3 regions of the Delftia sp. DT-2 genome follow, and region 1 is predicted to be linked to each of the others. Evidence: riboswitches for the same ligand, from Rfam matches in the RefSeq annotation. Region 1 holds a riboswitch; each other region holds the start of a gene.
What was found. Region 1 has a riboswitch for fluoride ahead of crcB (fluoride efflux transporter CrcB). Riboswitches for the same ligand answer to the same signal wherever they lie in the genome.
Positions count from the first base shown of each region.

Region 2: it holds a riboswitch for fluoride, as region 1 does, so the genes downstream of both, PO605_RS30480 (voltage-gated chloride channel family protein) here and crcB (fluoride efflux transporter CrcB) in region 1, are expected to answer to the same signal.
Region 3: it holds a riboswitch for fluoride, as region 1 does, so the genes downstream of both, PO605_RS06615 (voltage-gated chloride channel family protein) here and crcB (fluoride efflux transporter CrcB) in region 1, are expected to answer to the same signal.

Region 1 covers NZ_JAQOTI010000005.1:76,222-78,485, forward strand. The annotation lists gene PO605_RS09795 (FecR domain-containing protein) at 1-79, shown strand, start outside; gene PO605_RS09800 (AAA family ATPase) at 137-688, opposite strand; gene crcB (fluoride efflux transporter CrcB) at 867-1,253, opposite strand; fluoride riboswitch at 1,335-1,398, opposite strand; gene PO605_RS09810 (DUF4124 domain-containing protein) at 1,566-1,730, shown strand; gene PO605_RS09815 (DUF4124 domain-containing protein) at 1,789-2,211, shown strand.
Region 2 covers NZ_JAQOTI010000038.1:168-2,431, forward strand. The annotation lists gene PO605_RS30475 (IS3 family transposase) at 83-307, opposite strand; fluoride riboswitch at 780-850, shown strand; gene PO605_RS30480 (voltage-gated chloride channel family protein) at 935-2,257, shown strand.
Region 3 covers NZ_JAQOTI010000003.1:361,326-363,589, forward strand. The annotation lists gene PO605_RS06615 (voltage-gated chloride channel family protein) at 1-1,213, opposite strand, end outside; fluoride riboswitch at 1,291-1,357, opposite strand; partial or broken gene PO605_RS06620 (IS5 family transposase) at 1,528-2,264, shown strand, end outside.

The sequences.
Region 1 (2,264 bases):
CGTCAGCCGCTTCCCCTTGCAGTTGAGCACCCGTACACGCTATTGGGTGCAAGTGCAGGCACGGTCTGGCGGGGATTGAGTAGGCGATCGAGGAGGCGTTCCAGTGGGCGAGCCGGCGGCCGCACGGCCTTTGTGGTCAGGCCCGCACATACGGGTGATGCACCACGTCGAAGCCCTCCTGTGCGCAAGGCGCGACAAAGTAGCCGGTGATCAGGTCGAACTGCTCATCGCTGGCCTGAAAGGGATGATCCCCCGCCGCATTGCGCGCACGCAGGCGCTGCTTGCAGACCTCATCGGGCACATCCAGGAAATGCAGGCGGTGGGAGGCACCCACCCTCTCGAACACGCTGCGCGCCCAACCTCTGCCTTCCAGCGTGTTGGCAGGAAAGTCCAGCACCACTGAAACGCCGGCATCCAGCAGCGCCTGCACATGTGCCCCCATCAATCCCTTGAGCCGCGCGCTGCAGCGCACATAGTCGGCCACCGACTGCATCTCGCCAGGATACAAACCGGCCAGCCAGGAATCCTCGCTGACCAGCACCGTGCCGGGCTGCGCCGCCAGTTGCCGTGCCAGCGTCGACTTGCCCGAGCCGATCTTGCCGCAGACCATGTGCAGCGTGGCCGGCCGCGCAGTACGGGAATCGGCCTGGGCGTCGTCCGCATGGCGGGACGGTTCGAGAACCTGCATATCCATCTCCTGAAAGGCTTGTGAAAACCCTGGAGGCGGAATGAAAAAACCCGCCTCTTCTGGGCGGGTTGCATGGCGCTGAAGGCCTCTGGCTAACCCACCATCCAATGGATGGTGCGAATAATCTGCGATGCGTTCAGGCGGGCCATGGCGCACAGCATAGCGCAATCAGGGCGCCTCAATGGGCCACCATCCGAACCAGCCCTAGCCCCGCAAACAGCGCGGCAACGCCCAGCACCAGCGAACCCAGCGCATACAGCACGGAAGCGAGCCAGTCGCCGCGCTCGTACAGCATGCCGATCTCCAGTGCGTAGGTCGAAAACGTGGTGAAGCCGCCCAGAATGCCCGTGGTGATGAACAGCCTCGCACTCTGCGGCAGCGAAGTCTTGAGCGCAAACCACTCCACCACCACCCCCATCACGAAAGCGCCCAGCACATTGATCGCCAAGGTGCCCAGTGGATAGGCACTGCCCACCAGCCGCAGTGCAAGCAGGTTCGAACCATGCCGGAGCGCGGAGCCGAGGCCGCCGCCCACGAACACCAAAATGAAACCGTAGATACCCATGACCGTCCTTTCATCAAACAACCGGGACGGGCGCGCCGGGCAGGATCAAGACACGGCCCTGCCACCGGCAGGACACGCCCCACCAAGGCAGGAGCCATCAGCCCCTTGCAGGGCGGTTTCGGGAAGCTCCATTCCCATCGTGCAGCCATTGCTGCGGTGGTCGAGTTTACTCCGGGCAAGCGAGCACAGGCAGCCATCCCGTGGCGGCAATACCGACCCTGCATCCCTTGCAGCGGCCTATTGGAATAACTTAACCTCAACCGATTCACCGTACCGGGATACCATCACTCCCATTCATTCACCGAGATGCATATGCGCCTATTGACTCTGACAATCGTTGCGACATTTCTGGCTTTACCTGCCGCCGCCCAGGTCTATCAATGCAAGGATGTTTCTGGAAAACTGATTTTTTCAGACAGCCCCTGCAGCAGCGACCAATCCGGCGCACTGATACAGCGCAAAAAAATCGGACGATGAAATCTACCGCGAACGGGCCGAGGCCGCAGAGGCCAATGAGCGAAAGCAGCAGCGCCAGATGAACGAAATGCAGCAGCGCCAGATCGAGAGCCAGCAGCGCGTCATCGAACAGCAGGCCCGCAAGGCGAATGCTCCTGCACCGGAGCAGCTCGGCGCATCCTCCCAGTGCAAGGAGGCGCGCAAGGAGCTGGAATTCGTATCCAGCATTCGCACCCTTTCCCTGGATGAAAAACGGATACGCACCAATGCAGCAATCACCAGCGTCAATGCTGCATGCGGCTCCAATACGCCGCTGATGCAGGAACCACCGAAGCCGGTTTTCACACCGCGGGCGGCCCAGCCTGTTCCTCTATCCAGTTGCAAGGGTGCACTTTGCTACGACAGCAATGGCGGAATCTACAACCGCAACGGCCAATTCATCAGTGACAGTCAAGGGCGGAGCTGCCGAATACTGGGTGGAACCATGATTGAGTGCGACTGAGCGCGGTCCATCATACTCTCGGCCTTCACCGGCTTCGCCGGCAGATGGCAACC
Region 2 (2,264 bases), on a different contig from region 1:
ATGCGCCAGCGCAGGTCCGGTCCCGTTGCAGGCTGATGCGCTTGCGGCGCTTGACCTTTGTGCGAAGCTGCAACCCCTCAAGTCAGTGTAGGCGATAGACCCGCTTCTTGCCGACCGTACATCTTTCCCGCTTGAGCATGAACAGCACGCGCAAATAGCCTATCCGTGGGCGATCCATCGCGATCTCCCGGATGCGCAGGTGCTGCGAACTTTGATCGAGCGCCTCGCTCTTTTGATACCAGACCGAGGGCCTCAGCAGCGCCAATCTGCACGACCTGCGCGCATTCACTTTGAAGCTCTCCTGCATCCAGGCTGCCAGCTCACGCCGCTTGACAGCCTTCAGAGCTTTTTTCGGACAACCTCCTGCAGGATCTGTTTGTCCAACGTCGGGTCGGCCACGATCTTCAGACGGGCATTTTCATGCTCCAGCATCGTCAAGCGTCTGAGCTCGATGACGCCCAGGTCACCGAGCTTCTTCTGCCCGACTCGGCCAGTCGTAGCGCTTATGCAATCTGCTCCTCGGAAAATCTCGACCTCTTGATTGCTTGTCCTTGCGCCCCTTCGGGACTGCCGGAAAGCGACCCCACTTCCAGTTTTGAAAGGTCAGGAATTCGGGGGAGACGTCAATGGTTTGAGAAACAAACCAGAAACCGACCGCCGGTCCGCGTCAACTTCACCTCCAAATCGCCGAGCTTCTGCCTCATCGCTGGCACCAGCCCCTGGTAAGTCACGGCTGAAGCCCCCAGAGAATTTACTTTGCTGCGGCCGCCAGCTATCATCGCGCCACTGGAGATGGCATTCCTCCATGAACCGTCGCGGCATCGCCGCAGCTAATGATGCCTACAGACACCTGATCACATCACAGGGCTGTAGGCGTTCGCGTTCACATCTGCTTTGCTGGTCGATCAGGCCCTTGTTTTCGCTCCTGATCCACATGACCAGCTTTCGCCGCCCCGAACAACTCGAGCTTCTGCCATATATAGGCAAGTGGCTCGTCATCGCCAGCGTCGTCGCCTTCCTGGCCGGCTCCGCCTCCGCCTTCTTCCTGTTTGCTCTCGACAGGGCTACCAACTGGCGCGAAGCACACCGCCAGGTCATCTGGTTGCTGCCCCTGGCCGGCTTTGCCGTAGGGTGGATCTACTACCGCCTGGGCAAGCCGGTAGATGCCGGTAACAACCTGCTCATCGACGAGATCCACGACCCGAAGAAGGTCGTGCCGTTGCGTATGGTGCCACTGGTGCTAGGGGGCACGGTGATCTCGCATCTCTTCGGGGCCTCCGTGGGGCGCGAAGGCACTGCCGTGCAGATGGGTGGCGCACTTGCCGACCAGCTCACACACCTGTTCCGTCTGAAGCACGAAGACCGGCGCATCTTGCTCATGGCCGGCATCAGCGCGGGCTTTGCCTCGGTGTTCGGCACGCCGCTGGCCGGAGCGATCTTCGGCCTGGAGGTGCTGGCCATCGGCCGCATGCGCTACGACGCCCTGTTCCCCTGCATGGTGGCCGCCATCGTGGCCGACCAGGTCGGACTGGCATGGGGTGTGCATCACACGCACTATGTCGTCACCGCCGTGGCGCCGGTCGCCTTCTGGAGCGTGGTCGCCGTCGTTGCCGCGGGCATCGTGTTCGGCCTGGCCGGGCTAGTGTTCGCCACGGCCACGCACAAGCTCGGCGCGCTGATGAAGCGCTGGATTGCCTACCCGCCCTTGCGCCCGCTCCTGGGCGGCATCGTCGTTGCAACGGCAGTCTGGGCCATCGACGGCTACCGATACATCGGACTCGGCATTCCGACGATCATCGAGTCCTTTCAGGCGCCGGCCGCGCCATGGGACTTTCTTGGCAAGCTGGTCTTCACAGTGGTGTCGCTGGGCACTGGGTTCAAGGGCGGCGAGGTCACGCCGCTGTTCTACATCGGTGCGACCCTGGGCAACGCCATGGCGCCGGTGCTGCACCTGCCGTTCTCGATGCTGGCCGCGATCGGCTTCGTGGCGGTGTTCGCCGGGGCGGCCAATACGCCGGTTGCCACCATCGTCATGGCGGTGGAACTCTTCGGGCCCGCCATCGGCCCGCTCGCTGCCATCGCGTGCATCGCGAGCTACCTGGTCTCGGGCCACACCGGCATCTATCACGCGCAGCGCGTCGGCCACAGCAAGCACCGCCAGGCCTTGCCCGAAGACCTTCGGATCGCGGACATCGCTCAGTTCCGCCGCAAGCAGACGCAAGAGAAGAAGGACAATGCCTCTGGGGAGAAGAAGTGATGACGAT
Region 3 (2,264 bases), on a different contig from region 1:
TGTGGCCAATGCGCTGGGCGTGGTAGATGCCTGCATGCCCGGAGAACAGGTAGGCGGTGACGCAGCCGATAGCCGCCAGTGGTCCGATGCCAGCGCCGAACAGCTCCATCGCCATCAAGGTAGTAGCAATGGGCGTGTTCGCCGCCCCCGCGAATACTGCAACAAAGCCGATGGCGGCCATGAGCGCGAACGGCATATGCAGCAAAGGCGCCAGGACGTTGCCCATGGTCGCACCGATGTAAAACAGCGGTGTCACCTCGCCGCCCTTGAAGCCCGTCCCCAGCGAGGCGACCGTGAACACCAGCTTGCCCAAGAAGTCCCATGGCAGCATGGGCTCTTGGAAGGAGCGAGCGATGTCCGGAATACCCAGGCCGATGTAGCGGTAGGCGTCGAGCGCCCAAACCGCCGTGGCGATGACGAGGCCGCCGAAGAAAGGCCGCAGTGGCGGGTATGCGATCAGGTGTTTGACCAGCGCGCCGATCTTGTGCACGGCGGTGGCAAAGAGCATTCCGACCAGGCCAAAGAGAATGCCGGCGATGATGACGGCGACCACACTCCAAGCATCGATATTGTTCACGGCGCTCATGGCGTAGTGGGTGTGGTGGACTCCCCAGGCGGTGCAGACCTGATCGGCTACGAAGGCTGCCACGATGCAGGGAAACAGCGCGTCGTAGCGCATACGGCCGATGGCCAGCACCTCCAGACCGAAGACTGCCCCGGCCAGCGGCGTGCCGAAGACCGAAGCGAAGCCGGCGCTGATTCCGCTCATCAGCAGCACGCGGCGATCGTCTTGGTGGAGTCGGAAAACATGCGTCAGCTGGTCGGCCAGAGCGCCCCCCATCTGCACGGCGGTGCCCTCGCGCCCGACTGATGCGCCGAACAGATGGGATATGACGGTGCCGCCCAGTACCAGCGGCACCATGCGTAACGGCACCACCTGCTTGGGGTCGTGAATCTCTTCGATCAACAGGTTGTTGCCGCCGTCCACCCGCTTGCCCAACAGGAAGTAAACGAGGCCCACTGCCATGCCTGCGAAGGGCAGCAGCCAGATGATCCAGGGATGGGCCTCACGCCAGGCCGTCGCCAGGTCCAGGGACAGCAAGAAGAACGCGGAAGCGGTGCCGGCCAGGGCCGCCACGAGGGTGGCGAAGATGAACCACTTGCCCAGATAGGGAAGCAGTTCAAGCTGTTCGAAATGGGGGAATTTGCGCATTGGTCAGGTAGCTCGAATTAATCGGCCTGACCAACGACGAGTTGCATGCGCGAGCGCCTACAGCCCTGAACAAGCCAGGTTCTGTAGGCGTCATCAGCCGCACTAGTGCGGCGGTTTTAGAGGCACGCCATCTCTTTGCGCTGCATTATAGGAAAAAGCATGGATGCTGTGCAGTACGCGCCGCGAGATGGCCGGTGTTTTGATTTATTAAAGTCGTAAACATGCTAAAGAGTGGCTAACACCACTTCGTCACAGGCCCCCGCAGAGCAGTTACGCTCGCTGCCCTCATGGCATGACGACCCGTAAGCAAAGAACTGTGGCTACAGCTACAACCCCTGATCCCAGCCTTCGTGCCTTCTGCCAAAGGCGATGCGCGCAAACTCGCAGTCAGCGATGAAGCCGTCCTCAACGGCATCTTGTTCGTGCCGCAAACAGGCATTCCATGGGAAGACCTTCCCCAATCGCTGGGCTACGGCAGCGGCATGACTTGCTGGGGGCGCTTGCGCGACTGGAACGCCGCTGGTGTCTGGGAGCCGCTGCACTAAGCCATGCAGACTTGCTTGCGTGAACATGACCAAATCGATTGGAGCCGGGCCAGCATTGATGACTCCTCGGTACCAAGCCCCAGGGGCAGGAAACGGGCCCAAACCCCACTGACAGAGGCAAGCTCGGCTCCAAGCGGCATATCGTCGTAGATGCCAGAGGCATCCCGCTGGTGATCTTGGTCAGCGGCGCGAACCGGCACGACTCCACGATATTCGAGAAGTGCGTGGACGCGACTCCTGCGATTGCTGGCCTGCCAGGACGTCCCCGTAGAAGACCGGCAAAGCTGCACGCCGACAAAGGCTACGACTTCAAGCGATGCCGAGCCCACCTGAGGCAGCGGGGCATCATTGGCCGCATTGCCAGACGAGGCATTGAGAGCAGCGAGCGCCTGGGCAAACACCAGTGGGTGGTGGAGTGGATGCACAGCTGGTTTGCAGGCTTTGGCAAGCTGCGAATCCGCTTTGAACGACGGCTGGATATCCACGAAGCGCTGCTGAAATTGGCG